3 regions of the Ruegeria sp. BB7 genome follow, and region 3 is predicted to be linked to each of the others. Evidence: riboswitches for the same ligand, from Rfam matches in the RefSeq annotation. Region 3 holds a riboswitch; each other region holds the start of a gene.
What was found. Region 3 has a riboswitch for cobalamin ahead of ACR0D7_RS16060 (DUF1636 family protein). Riboswitches for the same ligand answer to the same signal wherever they lie in the genome.
Positions count from the first base shown of each region.

Region 1: another riboswitch for cobalamin. It lies ahead of ACR0D7_RS17345 (hypothetical protein); the one in region 3 lies ahead of ACR0D7_RS16060 (DUF1636 family protein).
Region 2: another riboswitch for cobalamin. It lies ahead of ACR0D7_RS17510 (DUF1636 family protein); the one in region 3 lies ahead of ACR0D7_RS16060 (DUF1636 family protein).

Region 1 covers NZ_JBQFUV010000016.1:49,504-54,833, forward strand. Annotated here, with positions in the region: gene ACR0D7_RS17330 (bifunctional 2',3'-cyclic-nucleotide 2'-phosphodiesterase/3'-nucleotidase) at 1-1,486, shown strand, start outside; RNA gene ffs (signal recognition particle sRNA small type) at 1,526-1,624, shown strand; gene ACR0D7_RS17340 (alpha/beta hydrolase family protein) at 1,663-2,520, opposite strand; cobalamin riboswitch at 2,656-2,876, shown strand; gene ACR0D7_RS17345 (hypothetical protein) at 2,961-3,368, shown strand; gene ACR0D7_RS17350 (protein-tyrosine phosphatase family protein) at 3,370-3,864, opposite strand; gene ACR0D7_RS17355 (DNA polymerase III subunit gamma/tau) at 3,998-5,330, shown strand, end outside.
Region 2 covers NZ_JBQFUV010000017.1:22,895-28,224, reverse strand. Annotated here, with positions in the region: gene ACR0D7_RS17520 (glycosyltransferase family 2 protein) at 1-316, shown strand, start outside; gene ACR0D7_RS17515 (DEAD/DEAH box helicase) at 468-2,378, opposite strand; cobalamin riboswitch at 2,576-2,783, shown strand; gene ACR0D7_RS17510 (DUF1636 family protein) at 2,887-3,243, shown strand; gene ACR0D7_RS17505 (ABC transporter ATP-binding protein) at 3,240-4,025, shown strand; gene ACR0D7_RS17500 (ABC transporter substrate-binding protein) at 4,045-4,992, shown strand; gene ACR0D7_RS17495 (FecCD family ABC transporter permease) at 5,018-5,330, shown strand, end outside.
Region 3 covers NZ_JBQFUV010000012.1:83,119-88,448, reverse strand. Annotated here, with positions in the region: gene ACR0D7_RS16075 (hypothetical protein) at 1-451, shown strand, start outside; gene ACR0D7_RS16070 (NAD(P)-dependent oxidoreductase) at 622-1,578, opposite strand; gene ACR0D7_RS16065 (LysR substrate-binding domain-containing protein) at 1,681-2,565, shown strand; cobalamin riboswitch at 2,638-2,847, shown strand; gene ACR0D7_RS16060 (DUF1636 family protein) at 2,931-3,320, shown strand; gene cobW (cobalamin biosynthesis protein CobW) at 3,317-4,372, shown strand; gene cobN (cobaltochelatase subunit CobN) at 4,376-5,330, shown strand, end outside.

The DNA.
Region 1 (5,330 bases), on a different contig from region 3:
CGCGCGCCGCCTGGATACGAGGTCCGCTTGGCAGGATCAGACCATTTTGACCCGGACAACCAATCAGTTCGGCCGACACGTATCGTTAAAGATCGGCGTGTTTTCGGTGCTACCGCCTCAGACCGCAAAATGGGAAACGCAGCGGCTGAAGAGCAGAGTCGTTATGGATGACATTCTGTCATGCGCCCAACAACAGGTGCGGGACTTGTTGGCACAAGATTGTGATCTGATCCTTGCTTTGGCGCATACGGGACTTGGATCCGCCACCCCTCAACCGGGTCTGGAAAACGCGATCATCCCTCTTGCGGCGATTGATGGTATCGACGCTCTGATCGCAGGGCATTCACACCTTACTCTGCCGGGTCAGGCGCATGATGGATTGGACCATGTCGACGCCAGTTCGGGCCGGGTGCACGGAAAACCCGTAGTCATGCCCGGCGCAGCGGGGTCGAATCTGGGTGTGATTGACCTGACGCTACACCGCGAGGACACCGGACAGTGGAAAGTTCACGACCACAAATCCGAGTTGCGACCCATCTGCCCAACGGCAACGGGAAGCATGCCCACACCGGTCGCAGAAGACCCTGAATTAGTATGCCTTTTTTCCGAGGCGCATTCGGAAACACGCCGTCGTGCGGCACAACCCGTAGGTCATAGCGACCATCCTCTCCACAGTTATTTTAGCTTTTGCGCCCCGGACCGTGGACTTACCTTGGCCGCAGCAGCCCAAGCCGCTGCCCTGCGTCCCTATCTGCACGGCACAAGCCTTGCCGAGTTACCCCTTTTGTCAGCGGTAGCGCCTTCAAGATTCGGAGGCAGGGCTGGCCCCAGGCACTACACGGACGTTCCCTCTGGCCAACTGTGTTTGCGCCATGTCAACGATCTGTATGTTTTCCCTAATGAATTACAGGCGGTGGTGGTGACTGCCGAGCAGATCAGCGATTGGTTGGAAATGTCCGCCGGGGTTTTCAACCAGATCTCGCCCGGGCAGCAAGACGAACTGATTGCCTTGGACCGGGCGGGGCATAACTTTGATGTCTTGTTGGGGCTTACCTACCAGATCGACCTGTCGCAGCCCCCGCGTTTCAAGGCCAGCGGACGCCTGATCAACCCGGCGCATCGACGAATTCGCAATATTCACTTCGAAGGTCGGCGGTTGTTGCCCAATCAGCACTTTGTTGTCGCGTTGAACAATTACCGCGCCAATGGGGGCGGTCATTTCCCCTTTGTCGAACAGGCAGAACCCATTGCGCTGCCCATGCTACCGATCCAGAGCATCTTGCGGGATTACCTGTCCGGCGATCTGCCACAAGACCCGCTGCAGCACGCCCCGCGCCCCTTTCACCTGATGTCTCAGCCCGGCTCAAAGGCGTTGCTGCGCACCGGACCAATGGCCCAAGCGCATCTGGAAGAGTTGGCAGAATACAACCCACAAGTGGTCGGTAAAGACGATGAAGGTTTTCTACTGATCCGCTTGACGCTCTGACGGCTTGTCTTTTCCCCGGTCATTGCCTATATCGACCGATGAGAGGTTGGCGCGGGCGAGCGCCTCGCCAACCTGGTCAGGTCCGGAAGGAAGCAGCCACAACGAGCCCCGCTTGGGTCGATGTCCAACCTCTCACTTCAATTCCCCAACATATTCGCACCAAACGGGCCAGTAGATTAGTCGATTAACCGTGGCCAGACGGCCGCGCTGCGACGCGCGAATGCGCCGATATGGCCAACCTTGGACAAGCCAAACTCAGTCGGTGACAGCAGATGGCGACGTGCATTGGGCCCATAAAGATCAGCCAGTCGCCAAACCGCTTTTGGCGGAACAACGTCGTCATCCTCAAAAGTAAACAAATCCACTGGCGTATCCATTTGCGTCCAGCGCGCGTCGGGCAAAGTAACGCCGATTTCGGGCAGGTAGTTGCGCGGCGCGGTACACCAACTGCGCCATTGCCAATAGACGCTAGCGGGCAAGTCTGCCCCGAACCCCAACGCCTTGCCGGGCAAATATCCCAGAGCTTTGACGGCCAAGGGTGCCTGGCCGTACCAAAACAGCAAAGCCAATGCTCTGTAGGGCCAGGGATGATCTGACACTGTAACCGGGCCGGAACAGACACAGATCATACGGTCGATTTGGTCGATATCAGGTTGAATCGGCCCCAGCATCCCGCCGACGGAATGGCCGATGCTCCACTGTTGCGCGTTGGGGAACCTCCGCCGCATCTCGGCCCGAGCGGCGGGCATGTCGATCAATGCCCAATCCGCCATCGTGGCGTGTGAATTCTTGAGCGGCCCCTCAAGCGAATGACCAAAATCTCGATAGTCATAAGTCAAGCAGGCCATGCCACGATCGGCAGCGAGCCAGCGGGCGAAATGCTGGTAGTAATCCCGCGGTACGCCGGTCGCGCCATGGATGATCACAGCGGTCTGGGGCTCATTCATCGGCAGGTACAACCGAGCTGACAAATTGGTCGAACCTGATTGAAACAGAAAGTCCTCGGTCAATACGGCCTTTGCGTTGTCCAGCATGTCGCCCTCAATCTGAACTAATCAGTTCACCCTTTCAAACCGCACGGATCACCCCTTCAAGTCAATCCCGTTTCAGCATGACCAAACGTCCGCTCGGCCATGGTCAAAGGCCGCTTGACTCAAACCACCCGAACCAATTAGCGATGACGTGATGGTTCCCGCCCCCGGTTTCGGGGCGGGATGAAAAGGGAACACGGTGCGGTTCTGCTTGGCTATGCCGGAACGAACCAAAGCCGCGACTGCCCCCGCAACTGTAAGCGGTGAGCAATGCCGAAACACCACTGGCCACAAGGCTGGGAAGGTAGGCAAAGCAATGACCCGCAAGTCAGGAGACCTGCCATCGAACGAAAAACCGAAACTCGGGCGGGGTGTCCGGGCAGGTTGTCAGCACGCTGTCACACCTGATCCATGCCCCTCGTCCCACGCGCGGAGGGCGCAAGATGATCTGGAAGACAAGGACACACCAATTCACCGCAACGGTCTGCCAACGCACCGGAGGAAACTGCCCGGCACTAGCGCAGATGGCGCGCGCTGTTGTACAGGCGATGGACGCCGCCGCCCTTGCAACGACCCCTGAGTTTGAGTTCAACGGCAGTAGCGACCTGACCCATTGCGCCGAAGGCTGCACCGCACGGTTCCGAGCGCAAAAGGATCAGATTCGGGTCTTTTGTGGCACAAGCTATGATGCGTCACTCGAATCGCTGGACGACTACGCGGATATGTTGTTCGGCCCTGACATGGTCATGCGCCCTGCGGGAATGTTGGCCGCGCTGCCCTGCGCCATGCTAGAGGTCACGGCGATTCCCTCCAAGCCGGTAGCCCAGACAGAACAACAGCTCGCGCTATAGACTAGCCGCTTGTCTGCGGAAGGCTGGCCCAATCCATTTGGCCATCGGTCTCGACGGCGCAGGGCCGCACTGCTCGCAAACGGTTCAACGCCTTCTCTGGGGATTCGCCATGCTCGACCATAAGGCGTAGAGCAATCATCCCGGACCGGCCACAGCCGCCCCGACAATGCACCAGCACCCGCCCCTCGCGGGACAGAATGCGCGTGGCAGCTGCGCTGACCTTAGACCAGGCGGCATCTGTCGCTGTGGACGGCGCTCCGAAATCCGCAACCGGCAAATGTGCCCATTCGATATTGTGCGCCCGCAGGTCATCACCAAAACCGCCTGTGCCCTCCTGCTGCATTTCAAACTCGGTGGTCATCGAGATCACAAGAGTCGGCTGCCAGTCGCGAATGACGCCCATATCCCGCGCATACCAGCCACCGCGCCCCGGCAGCGGCGACAGGGCAACGGTGCCATTTCCCACGCGTACAGCGTAAATTGCAAACTGGCTCACTCCGGGTCCTCCTCAGACACAGCTTGTAAGATGCGCAATCTGCCCTGCAAACCGAAATTCACCCAAGCCTGCTGTGGACGCGGGGCGCAGGGGTCTCTACGCTGCATCGGAACCCGAATCCGACAGAGCAGACATGAACGACACGCCCAGCCCCGCCTATCAGGTTCTTGCCCGTAAATACCGTCCGGAAACCTTTGCCGACCTCGTTGGCCAGGACGCGATGGTTCGCACGCTTAAAAACGCATTCGAGGCTGACAGGATCGCTCAGGCTTTCATCATGACCGGTATCCGCGGCACCGGCAAAACCACCACGGCGCGGATCATCGCCAAAGGCATGAACTGCATTGGGCCGGACGGCGAGGGCAAGCCAACGACCGAACCCTGCGGCCAGTGCGAGCATTGCGTGGCGATCATGGAAGGCCGCCATGTCGACGTGATGGAAATGGACGCCGCCAGCCGGACCGGTGTGAATGATATTCGCGAGATCATCGACAGCGTCCGCTATCGCGCCGCCAGCGCGCGCTACAAGATTTATATCATCGACGAGGTTCACATGCTCTCGACCAGCGCCTTCAACGCGCTGCTCAAGACGCTTGAAGAACCGCCCGAGCACGTGAAGTTCATCTTCGCCACCACCGAGATTCGCAAAGTGCCGGTTACGGTGTTGTCGCGTTGTCAGCGGTTCGACCTGCGCCGGATCGAGCCTGAGGACATGATCGGCCTGCTCAGAAAAATTGCAGCCGCCGAAAATGCTCAGATCGCGGATGACGCGCTGGCACTGATCACCCGCGCAGCGGAAGGTTCGGCGCGGGATGCGACCTCGCTGCTGGATCAGGCGATCTCGCACGGGGCTGGGGAAACCAGCGCGGATCAGGTGCGCGCGATGCTGGGCCTGGCCGATCGTGGTCGGGTGCTGGACCTTATGGACATGATCCTGCGCGGCGACGCTGCGGGAGCGCTGACCGAACTGGGCGGGCAATATGCCGAAGGCGCCGATCCGCTGGCTGTGCTGCGCGATCTGGCCGAAATCACCCATTGGGTATCGGTTGTCAAAATCACGCCGGATGCTGCCGACGACCCCACCGTATCCCCGGACGAACGCGCGCGGGGTATGCAAATGGCCGAAGCCCTGCCGATGCGTGTACTGACCCGCATGTGGCAGATGCTGCTGAAAGCGCTGGAAGAGGTCTCCGCCGCACCGAACGCTATGATGGCGGCTGAGATGGCGGTGATCCGCCTGACCCATGTGGCCGACCTGCCCAGCCCGGAAGAGCTGATCAAGCGGTTGCAGGACACTCCGCCACCTCCAAATGGCGGGCCCGGTGGTGGGATACCGACACCATCTCATGCGGCCGTTCAACCTCAGGCAACAGTGACGTCTGCTTATGCAGCCCCCGCCAGCGGCGGGTCCGGCGGGCCAAGCGCCGCTTTGGCACAGGATGCGCAAGCGGCTCTGGCACGCTATC
Region 2 (5,330 bases), on a different contig from region 3:
CGAGCCGATAGTTTTTGCCGCCGACGCGATTGTCCAACATCCTGCCCGGGGTAATTTGCAGGAATTTGCTACAAAAGTGCGCCGCATCGAGGGCGCAAGAATTCGCCGAAATGCCCGACGCGGAGCATTAAACTATGTTCCTCCAATTCAGAAACTGATTCCTTCGTTTCGGATCTTCAAGAAGATGCGGAAGGATCCTGACCTAAATCTCCGCCAGGCTTTGGGGATTTGGCGCGTTCAATATATTTTGCGGTTGGTTATGATCTCTGAAACAGTCCGGTTGCTTTGGTTTAAGCAGTCGGATGTCAGGAAGTAGGTTTGACGCGCGTCAGACGCGCGTCTTCCCTAATTGCTTTTGGGTAAGTGCCTTGAAGGGTCCGATTCCGGCAAGATGAGCCCGACACTAACGGGGCGGTTCTGTCAAGGCGAAGCCAGTCCGCTGGCTCCGGTCTCTCAAAGATTAAAGCTTACTTCTTGCGAACTGGCACTGCATTACCACCTTTTTTCGACATGGCCGCACGAGCGCGATTTTTCTTGCTATTTGGCTTGCCTTTTGGTGGTGGTGGACCTTTTGGACGGTCGCTGGCGTTTTTTCGATTTGGTTTCTTGGCCTGTCCAGTGCGATTGGTGTCATCACGGTTAGGCTTGGCATTTTTTTCCGTTTTTTCGGGCCGCGCTACAGCTTTCTTCTGTCGCGGTTTGGCAGGTTGCGGCTCAACAAGGCGAGGCGGTTTTCCCTCGGCTTTTGCCGGGCTTCTTTTGCCTTTTGTGCCGCGCTTTGGACCCGACTTACCAGATTTTGAAAGATCGGGTGCTGTCTCCAACCTTACGATGTCTTTCGTGCGTTCGACCTTCATATCTGGTCCGATGGCCTTCAAGAAACCGGGTACGCTGCTTTCACGTATTTCTATGTAGGTCACGTCCTCTGCGATGCGGATCGCGCCAATATCGGCCTTGGTGATATTCCCGGCCTTACACACCATTGGCAGAAGATAACGTGGAGACGCATTTTGATTGCGCCCCTCAGACAATGAGAACCACACGCTCGGCCCAAAATCTGCCTGTGACCTTGGCGCAGCTGTAGCCACGTCGCTCAACTCTTCGGGCGCGGAATGTTGGCCTTTGTATTGCCGGACATATGCGGCAGCAAGTTGCTCTGGCGTGAACTTCGCCACCAGTTCATCCACCGACGCGCGCTCGCTGTCGGCAATGTCTGCCTCCCAGTCATCAGAACCGAACATCCGCGCCAAATCCTGTGCATTGACTTCGTCAGCCGACGGTGCCGCGCCCCATTGGGCGGTAAGTTTGGCGAATTTCAAAAGCCGTTCGGCTTTTTTGACCGAACTCGGAGCAACGATCAGAGTGCTGACACCTTTGCGCCCGGCACGTCCGGTCCGACCAGATCGGTGCAGAAGGGTTTCATGGCTGTTGGGCAGTTCAGCATGGATCACAAGATCCAAATTCGGCAGATCAATCCCTCGTGCCGCGACATCTGTTGCGACACAGACCCGGGCGCGCCCGTCGCGCATCGCTTGCAGGGCATTCGAACGCTCGCTTTGCGTCAGCTCTCCTGAGAGGGCTACAACCGAAAATCCACGGTTTGACAACCGGGCCGTCAAGCGACCCACCATGGCGCGGGTGTTGCAAAACACGATGGCGTTTGGGGCCTCGTAGTACCGCAAGACATTGATGATCGCGTTTTCCCCATCACGAGGGGCCACTTTCATTGCCCGGTATTCGATGTCGGCGTGCTGGGTCCGTTCACTGACGGTGCTGACACGTTCAGCATTCTGCTGGTACCGGGTGGCAAGATTTGCAATGGCGCGTGGGACTGTGGCTGAAAACAGCAGGGTCTGCCGGTCCGTCGGTGTTTCTTCGAGGATGAACTCCAGATCCTCACGGAACCCAAGGTCGAGCATTTCGTCGGCCTCGTCCAGCACCACCGCACGCACCGCTGTCAGGTCGATCGAGCCGCGCATGATGTGATCGCGCAGGCGCCCCGGTGTCGCTACAACGATATGCGCACCACGGGCCAGTGCACGGCGTTCATCGCGCATATCCATGCCGCCGACACAGGAAGTAATGAAGGCACCTGCATCTGCGTAAAGCCAACCAAGCTCTCGCTTGACCTGCATAGCAAGCTCGCGTGTTGGGGCGATAACCAGCGCCAAGGGCGCCCCGCTGGTGTCAAATACTTCTGCCTCGCCCAAAATTGTGGATGCGATGGCCAGACCGAAACCTATAGTCTTGCCTGATCCGGTCTGAGCCGAGACCAGCAAGTCCCGGCCCTTAAGTTCTGGGTCTGATACGGCCTCTTGGACTGGAGTCAGTGTGGTATACCCTTTGCGCGAAAGGGCATCTGAAATTGTCTGTTTCATGGTTCGGCTCTTTTGGGTGCTGCGGCCACCCTCAGAGCGTCCAACAGACGGATCAACGTCGAAGCGCTGTCCATACTGAGAGAAGAACCGGATGTATAGTGTTGATGATTGTGGGACGTGAGAACGACCATTGCGTTTAACCGGCACAGAAACTGATTGCAGTCTGGAAAAACCATTTGACCCAACTCCAGTTCTCGGGCACTCGTTCCCCAGATGGTCCCCGCGGGTGCTAAAGCGGGGTGAAAAGGGAATACGGTGAGGTTGGCCGACTGGCACCAAGTCCGTGACTGCCCCCGCAACTGTAAGCGGTGAGCGACGCCAAATACCCACTGACCCAGAAGGTCGGGAAGGACGGCCAAGCATCGACCCGCAAGTCAGGAGACCTGCCATCAAGTGTTTTAACCAACCCGGGGCGGGGCGTCCTGGAAGGAGGCTTTGATGGCACGTTTCATGCGTGTTTACATGATCGGCACCTTCTGCTTGCGCTTGGCAACAAGTGGAGTGGGTAATGTTGGATACACCTGATCATTTCCTGCTGATTTGTTCGACCTGCAAAGGCGAAGACAACGCAGACGCATTGTGCCAGGCATTGGCTGCGAAGCTGCCTTCGGGTTTTGCACTGCGCAAAATCGCGTGCATGGCGGGTTGTGCACACCCAACGACTGTTGGGTTTCAGGCATCAGGAAAGGCGCAATATCTGTTCGGTGACATTGAAACGGAACAGGACATCAAAGCTTTGGCTGAATTCGCCGGGCAATTTCGCCTCAGCGAAGATGGGTGGACCAGCGCAACAGACAGGCCACCACAGTTATTCGAAAAGACGTTGTCTCGGCTGCCGCGGCTTGAGTTAGGGGAGTGTCGATGAATTCCTCATCCTTCTTGGTTGCCCGGGATCTTGCATATCATGCCCTCAATGGTGACGCCTTGCTGCAGCAGGCATCTTTTGAGTTAGATGAGGGGGCCATTCTGGCCATCGCCGGGCCAAACGGTGCTGGTAAGACTACGCTTCTGAACCTTTTGTGCGGCGCAGTGGATCTGGCGCTGGGGGATGTTCTGGTCAAAGGGCGCAGTCTTCGGCAGATGTCGGCAGTTGAACGCGCACGAAAAATCGCAGTCGTCAGCCAGCAGGAATACCCGGACGGAAGGTTGGCATTGCGGGACTACGTTGCTCTTGGTCAAATTCCGATTCGATCCGATCGCTCGACCGATGAACATGCTACGGAATTGTCGAGAATTTTGCGGCTGACCGGTCTGGGCGCTCTTGCGGATAAAAAAATGGCTGTCCTGTCTGGGGGTGAGCGTCAGCGGGCGCATATTGCGCGTGCCTTGGCGCAGAACCCCTCATTGCTGTTTTTGGACGAGCCGACCAACCATCTGGACCCGGATGCCAAGGGACGGATGCTGTCTCTGGTTGCCGAGTTGGGGATCACCGTGGTGATGATCGTCCACGATTTGGTCATGATCCCTGAATTCGCTACTCATGTGGCGTTGATGAAGTCATCCCGGCTTACCAGTTTTGGCCCTGTGGACGAGGTTCTGACGCCCGAACATGTACGTGAGACTTTCGGTGTCGACTACCTAAGCTTCCACCACGAAGGCCGTGTTATCCCGGCGCTGGATATCCGAAAAACAACTGTTTCAAACTAGACAAAGGAACCTCCTCAAAATGAAGCACATCTGGTCCGTGGCACTTGCCACTGCCATTGCAGGCGGCGCATCTGCAAATGAAGTAACAGTCGATAATTGCGGCGAGCCGCTGGTGTTCGAAACCCAGCCCGAGCGTCTGGTTGTGCATGACATGAACATGACCGATATGGCTTTTGCTTTGGGTTTGCAGGACAAGATTGTCGGTCTGACCGGCATCACAGGTTGGTACAAGACCAGCCCTGAGTTTGATACGCTTCGCGGTGACATCCCCGAGCTTGCGCCAAAATACCCGACGGTTGAAAACCTTGTCGCGGTTGCGCCAGACTTGTTTTTCGCCGGTTGGTACTATGGCATGAAGCCGGGTGGTGACGTCACCCCGGACACGCTGGAACCCTTTGGCATCAAAACCATGATCCTGACGGAAAGCTGCGTGCATCTGGATAAGGACCGCCCCGAGGCCAGCATGGACCTGTTGTTCGACGACGTTCTGCGTCTGGGCAAGGTGATGCATGTCGAAGACAAGGCCGAGGAATTGGTGAGCGGCTGGAAAGACGAACTGGCAGCCATTGAGGCCCAAACCGCGGAATTGCCGAAACCACGTGTCTTCTTGCTGGATGGTCCCGCAGATGCGCCCTTCACCGCTGGTAAGTTCGCTATTCCCGACGCGATGATTACAGCAGCTGGCGGCGAAAACGTAACTCATGACATGGAAACCAGCTGGGGCCGCACGTCGTGGGAATCCGTGGCTGCATCAAACCCGGAATTCCTGGTGCTTTTGGACTATCAGACCGGTAATGGGGCGGCCGATACCTTCAAGTTCCTTCAGGAACACCCGGTTATGTCCCTGACCGACGCCGTGAAAAACGAGCGCTGGATCGGTTTGCGCTACGAAGAGCTGACACCGGGGCCGGCCAATATCGAAGCGATCTCGAAAATGGCTCAGGCCATGCATCCGGGCGTCAACTGATATGGGCCGATTTGGCCTCTTACTCATGTTGAGGGCGGTCGGTCTGGCCGCCCTTTTGCTGATTTCAACCGTGTACGGTACAACTCCAATTCCTACCGTGGATGCATTCGACGCTGTCCTTTTGGGCACTGGTCTGGTCGACGGAGAAATGGCCCCCGCGCATCGGATCGTCTTTGACCTGCGCTTGCCGCGTGCTTTGTTTGCTGCGGTGATTGGTGCCGGATTGGGTATAGTTGGCGTCGTTCTACAAACCACGACACGCAATGATCTGGCCGATCCGTTTCTATTCGGCTTGTCCTCGGGGGCGGCTGCCGGAGCGGTGTTTGTCATCACGGTTA
Region 3 (5,330 bases):
ACACCTAGCTCTTGGGCACTTGGGATTTTCGACCTCAAACTACAATGAAAATGGCTCTGAGTTTGACGTTGTTTTCGAGGCTCCGGAGGGAAGGCTCCTGGGTGAGGCAGAAGGAAAAGACAACAAAGCCATAAACGTTGGCAAACTGCGTCAACTTCAAATGAACATTCTCGAAGACTTGGAGCGCGATGAAATCAAACACCCAGCAAAGGGCGTCCTATTTGGCAACAGTTTTAGATTAACTGCCCCTAATGAAAGAACTGAACAGTTTACGACGAAATGCATAGCTGCTGCGAAACAAAACGGTACAGCGCTGATGAGCACGTTGGAGCTATTCAAAGCTGCAAAGTACCTAGCTGAAAATGAAGACAGTGTTTTTGCAAAGAACTGCCGAAAGGTTTTGTTGGAGGAGGTTGGCGAGTTAACCCTCCCAGACATTCCCTCTGAGTGAAAAAAACCGCAACAAATCCCGCAACATTTTGAATGGCATCAGGGCGGAAGATCACCCTTAAATATTGATATGAAAAGAGAATTTTTCTGCACCAGTTCGACTTCAAAACAGGTACTCGCCTCCACTCCTACAACATCACATACCGCCCATATTATTTAGTGTATCCTCTGTTATTCGACTCCACGCCCCTGTGGAACAACCTCATATCCCGGTTCCTCAGGCTCATCATCCAACATCTCTGGTGGAAAACCCGGCGCCGTGATATCCAGCCCCGTTGCCTCTTCCAACCGCCTGATAATGTTAGGGGAAAGCTCGCGTTCACCGAACCGGGCAATGCCGTCTTCGAAGATTTGGATCATCACCGGATTTATCTCCAACGGCACCCCAGCGCGGTCGGCGACGTCCTGAAACAGGCCAATGTCCTTTTTCACCAGATCCATCGTGAACGAAATATCACGCGACCCGTTCAAAATAACTTGGCTTTCGGTTTCGTGAACAAACGAGGTTCCCGAAGAAATCTTGATCGCCTCATATGTGGTATTGAGGTCCATGCCTGCGGCCTTGGCTGTTACCAACGCCTCGGCGCAGGTGATCAGGTTTGCGGTGGCAAGATAGTTGGTCAGCACCTTGAGAACCGAGGCCGAGCCTAATTCGCCCGTGTGCAGCACACGCCGACCCATGGTGGTGAGGAAGGGCAGGATTTGCTCGAACGTCGCACGATCACATCCGGCGAAGATCGAGATGTTGCCGGTTGCTGCACGGTGGCAACCGCCGGACACGGGGCAATCGACCGCAGCGCCTCCGCGTTCGATTACCATGGTCCCCAGTCGCTTGGCTTCGGCCTCATCGGTGGTTGACATCTCCATCCAGATTTTGCCCGGTCCGACTTCGGACAGCATCTCTTGCATGACCGCGTCAGAGGCGGCGGGTGATGGCAAGCAGGTAATGACGGCATCGCAATCCCGCATCATTTGCGCAGAGTTTTCGGCTGCTTTGGCACCTTTGGCCACGAATTCGGCCACCAGATCGGGGTTGAGGTCATGGACCGTCAGGTCAATTCCGTTGCGCAAAAGCGATCCTGACAGTTTACCGCCGACATTCCCCAAACCGATAAATCCAACTTTCATGTTTACCTCCTGACGGTCGTATTTGGGCCAAGTATCTATGTTGCCCGCTAGAAACAAAAATGATTAATATGCCAATATATGGTCAAATAATTTTGGTGCTAAATGGATCGCCTGCCAAATCCCACATGGTTGCGCAGCTTTGAATCCGCAGCACGGCATCTGAATTTTACCACCACAGCGAGGGAACTTGGCCTGACGCAGACGGCTGTTTCATTACACATCCGCTCGCTTGAGGCCGAACTGGGGCAAAAACTATTCACCCGGAACGCGCGGAGGTTGGAACTAACCGAACTTGGACAGTCCTATTCGCTGACGGTCCGGCGCTCTCTGGCAGATATCGCGCTGTCCACCAACAGTCTGTTTGGCCCTGCCTCACGGCAGACCCTGACAATCCGCGCGGCGATATCAACTGCAACGTATTGGATAGCTGCAGAACTGCCTGACTTTACCGTGCGGCACCCGGAAATCCCTGTGCGACTGGTCTCACACATCTGGAATGACAGCATCGCGCCCGGAGATGTGGATGTAGAAATTCGGCTTGGTTATGGCGATTGGCCTGGGGTGATCTCCGAGAAACTGACCGAAGAAAAATTGGTGCCGGTGAGCCGGGCTGGGGGCGGCTTGCCGACGTGTAACAACCTGCAAAAGGGCCCTCTGATTCATATCCTTGGATACGAAGACAACTGGGCCCGCTATTTTCAGGCCAATAACATCGCACCCCCGGATCAAGCGCCTCAGCATTCGGTGGACACTTCGGTGGCTGCGCTGCAGCTTGTCATGGCCGGCGCTGGCTATGCGACGATTCTGGAACGGTTTGCGCGAAACGCGATCCGGCAGGGTGCACCGCTTGAAATTACAGGCCCTGCGATTCCCTTTGCTCAGTCACATTATCTGATCAGCGCGCAGGGAGCTGCCCAGCCGACAGCGGCCGCGGGGCTGTTTTGCGCGTGGCTGCGGGATCGGATTGCGCTGGATGCCGCTGATTGACATAGGCTGGTCGCTTTTCTGACCTGAGCAAGAGCAACCCATACCTCGTGCTTGACAACCCCCCTGCCCGTGCCGCATGTCCGACGCGCTGGTGTCCATCTTTGGATGGATGAAAAGGGAATGCGTCAACGGATCATCCGCCAAACGCAGCCGCCCCCGCGACCGTGACCGGAGAGGGTGCCCAAAGCCACTGGCCAACAAGGCCGGGAAGGCGGGACATCTGCCGGGGCTTACGCCCCTATATCCGCAAGCCGGGAGACCTGCCAGCGCCCGAAGTTGAAACCGGACGGGGTGATCCGGTGTCGGGCCCATGTGCAGACGTGGCCCGCATGAAACCCCGTCCCCCGCGAAGAGGATTTGGGGGGATGAGAGACGTGACCGATACTGCACCAGTCGAATTGCTGGTCTGCACCACGTGCCGCCGTGGCCTGCCCGTCGAGGATGACGACCAGCGCCCCGGCACATTGTTGCATAAAGCCCTGGAACGGGCGGACTTGCCCGAGGGCATCACGCTGAAACCGGTCGAGTGCCTGTCGAACTGCGATCAGGGCTGTTCCATCGTGTTGCGCGGCGGGGCAGACCGCTGGACCTTTGTCTATGAGAACCTGAACGAAACCGACCACGTTGACGTCATCGTCGACGGAGCGACCAAGTATCTGGCCACCGAGGACGGCTTGGTCAAATGGCGTGAGCGTCCCGAGCATTTCCGCAAAAACTGCGCCTCGCGCATTCCCCCGATTGGAGCCCCGAAATGAGCAATCTGGAAAAACTCCCCGTTACTGTGATCACCGGCTTTTTGGGCTCGGGCAAGACCACGCTGGTCAAACACCTGATGCAGAACCCTCAAGGCAAGCGTCTGGCCGTTGTGGTCAACGAGTTCGGCGATGTAGGCGTAGATGGCGATATCCTGAAATCCTGTGCAATTCCGGATTGCCCGGCTGAGAACATCATGGAACTGGCAAACGGCTGCATCTGCTGCACCGTGGCCGATGATTTCATCCCAACAATCGAAGCCCTGATGGCGCTGGAGCCGCGCCCCGATCACATCCTGATCGAAACGTCAGGTCTGGCCCTGCCAAAACCGCTGCTGAAGGCGTTCGACTGGCCCGATATCCGGTCCAAGATCACCGTGGATGGTGTGATCGCTTTGGCCGATGCCGAGGCCGTCGCCGCCGGTCGCTTCGCCCCGAATGTCGAGGCCGTAGACGCCCAGCGCCTGGCCGATGACTCGATCGACCATGAAACGCCTCTGTCCGAAGTGTTCGAGGATCAGATCTCCTGTGCCGACATTATCCTGCTGACCAAGCCAGATCTGGCCGGTCCCGAAGGCGTTGCCAAAGCTAAGGAAGTCATCGCCGCCGAAGCCCCGCGCCCGCTGCCCGTGGTTGAAGTGGCCGAGGGCGTCGTGGACGTGCGCGTCGTGCTGGGTCTGGAGGCCGCTGCCGAGGATGACATGGAGGCGCGTCCCTCGCATCATGACGGCCACCACGACCACGAGCATGACGATTTCGAAAGCATTATCGTCGAACTTCCCGAACAGTCCGACCCTGCCGATCTGGTTGCCAAGATTGAACGTCTGGCCAAGGAGTTGAACATCCTGCGCGTCAAAGGCTACGCCGCCGTTCAGGGCAAACCCATGCGCCTGCTGGTGCAGGCCGTCGGTGCCCGCGTGCGCCACCAGTACGACCGCCCATGGGAACCCGGCGAAGAGCGTCGCTCGCGTCTGGTGGTCATTGCCGAGCATGACGACATCAAAGAGGCCGCAATCCGCGATATCCTTGTGGGTGTGACCGAAGCTGCCGAGTAAACCATGCACGTCGTCTTCCGCGAAAGCCACGGGTTAGAAGAAACCGAGACCCCGACCGATCTGGGCCAGAGCCCGGCGGATCTGGTGGTGTTGTCCTTTTCCGACAGTGACCTCGGAGCTTTCGCAGCGGGCTGGCATCGTGGTGGCGACCCTGAGGGGCGGATGCCGACACTGCGGCTGGCCAACCTGACGGCGCTGAAGCATCCGCTGTCTGTCGATACCTATGTCGAACAGACTTTGGAGGGTGCCAAAGGCATCCTGATCCGTCTGATTGGCGGCGTACCCTATTGGTCCTATGGCCTGCAGCAGGTTCTGGCGCTGGCGCAGGCCAAGGGCATCGCGCTGGCGGTGCTGCCTGCGGATGGGCGCGAGGACACGCGGCTGGATGAGTATTCCACCCTGCCCGTCTCGACCCTGCGTCGTCTGGCGCATCTCTGCGACACCGGCGGAGAGGTCGCGGCACAAGCCGCCCTGGCGCAAATGGCGCTGGCAGCGGGGCTCTATGCCGGTCCAGTGATGGGCGCCAAGACCCTGCCCGAGTGCGGTGCATGGTGCCCAGACCGTGGCGTGATCCCGGTGGACACCGCCTTTTCCGGCGACGCGAAACGCATCATTGTCACCTTTTACCGTGCCTATCTAACATCTGCAGACACAGCTCCGGTTGCCGCCCTGATCCGCAGCTTCCGCGCGCGCGGGTTTGAGGCGGTAGGCCTGTTCGCCCCCTCGCTGAAAGCCCCTTCTTCGGCGGATTGGCTGCGGGAACAGGTCGTTGAGCTGGCCCCTTCGGCGATTATCAACGCCACTTCCTTCTCTGGCAAAGGCGCATCGGGCACCTCGCCCCTGGACGCCGCCAACGTACCGGTGTTTCAGGTGGCGCTCGCCACCTCGCGCCGCAAAGCCTGGGCCGAGGCAGAACGCGGGCTGTCCCCAGCCGACCTTGCCATGCATGTGGTGCTAC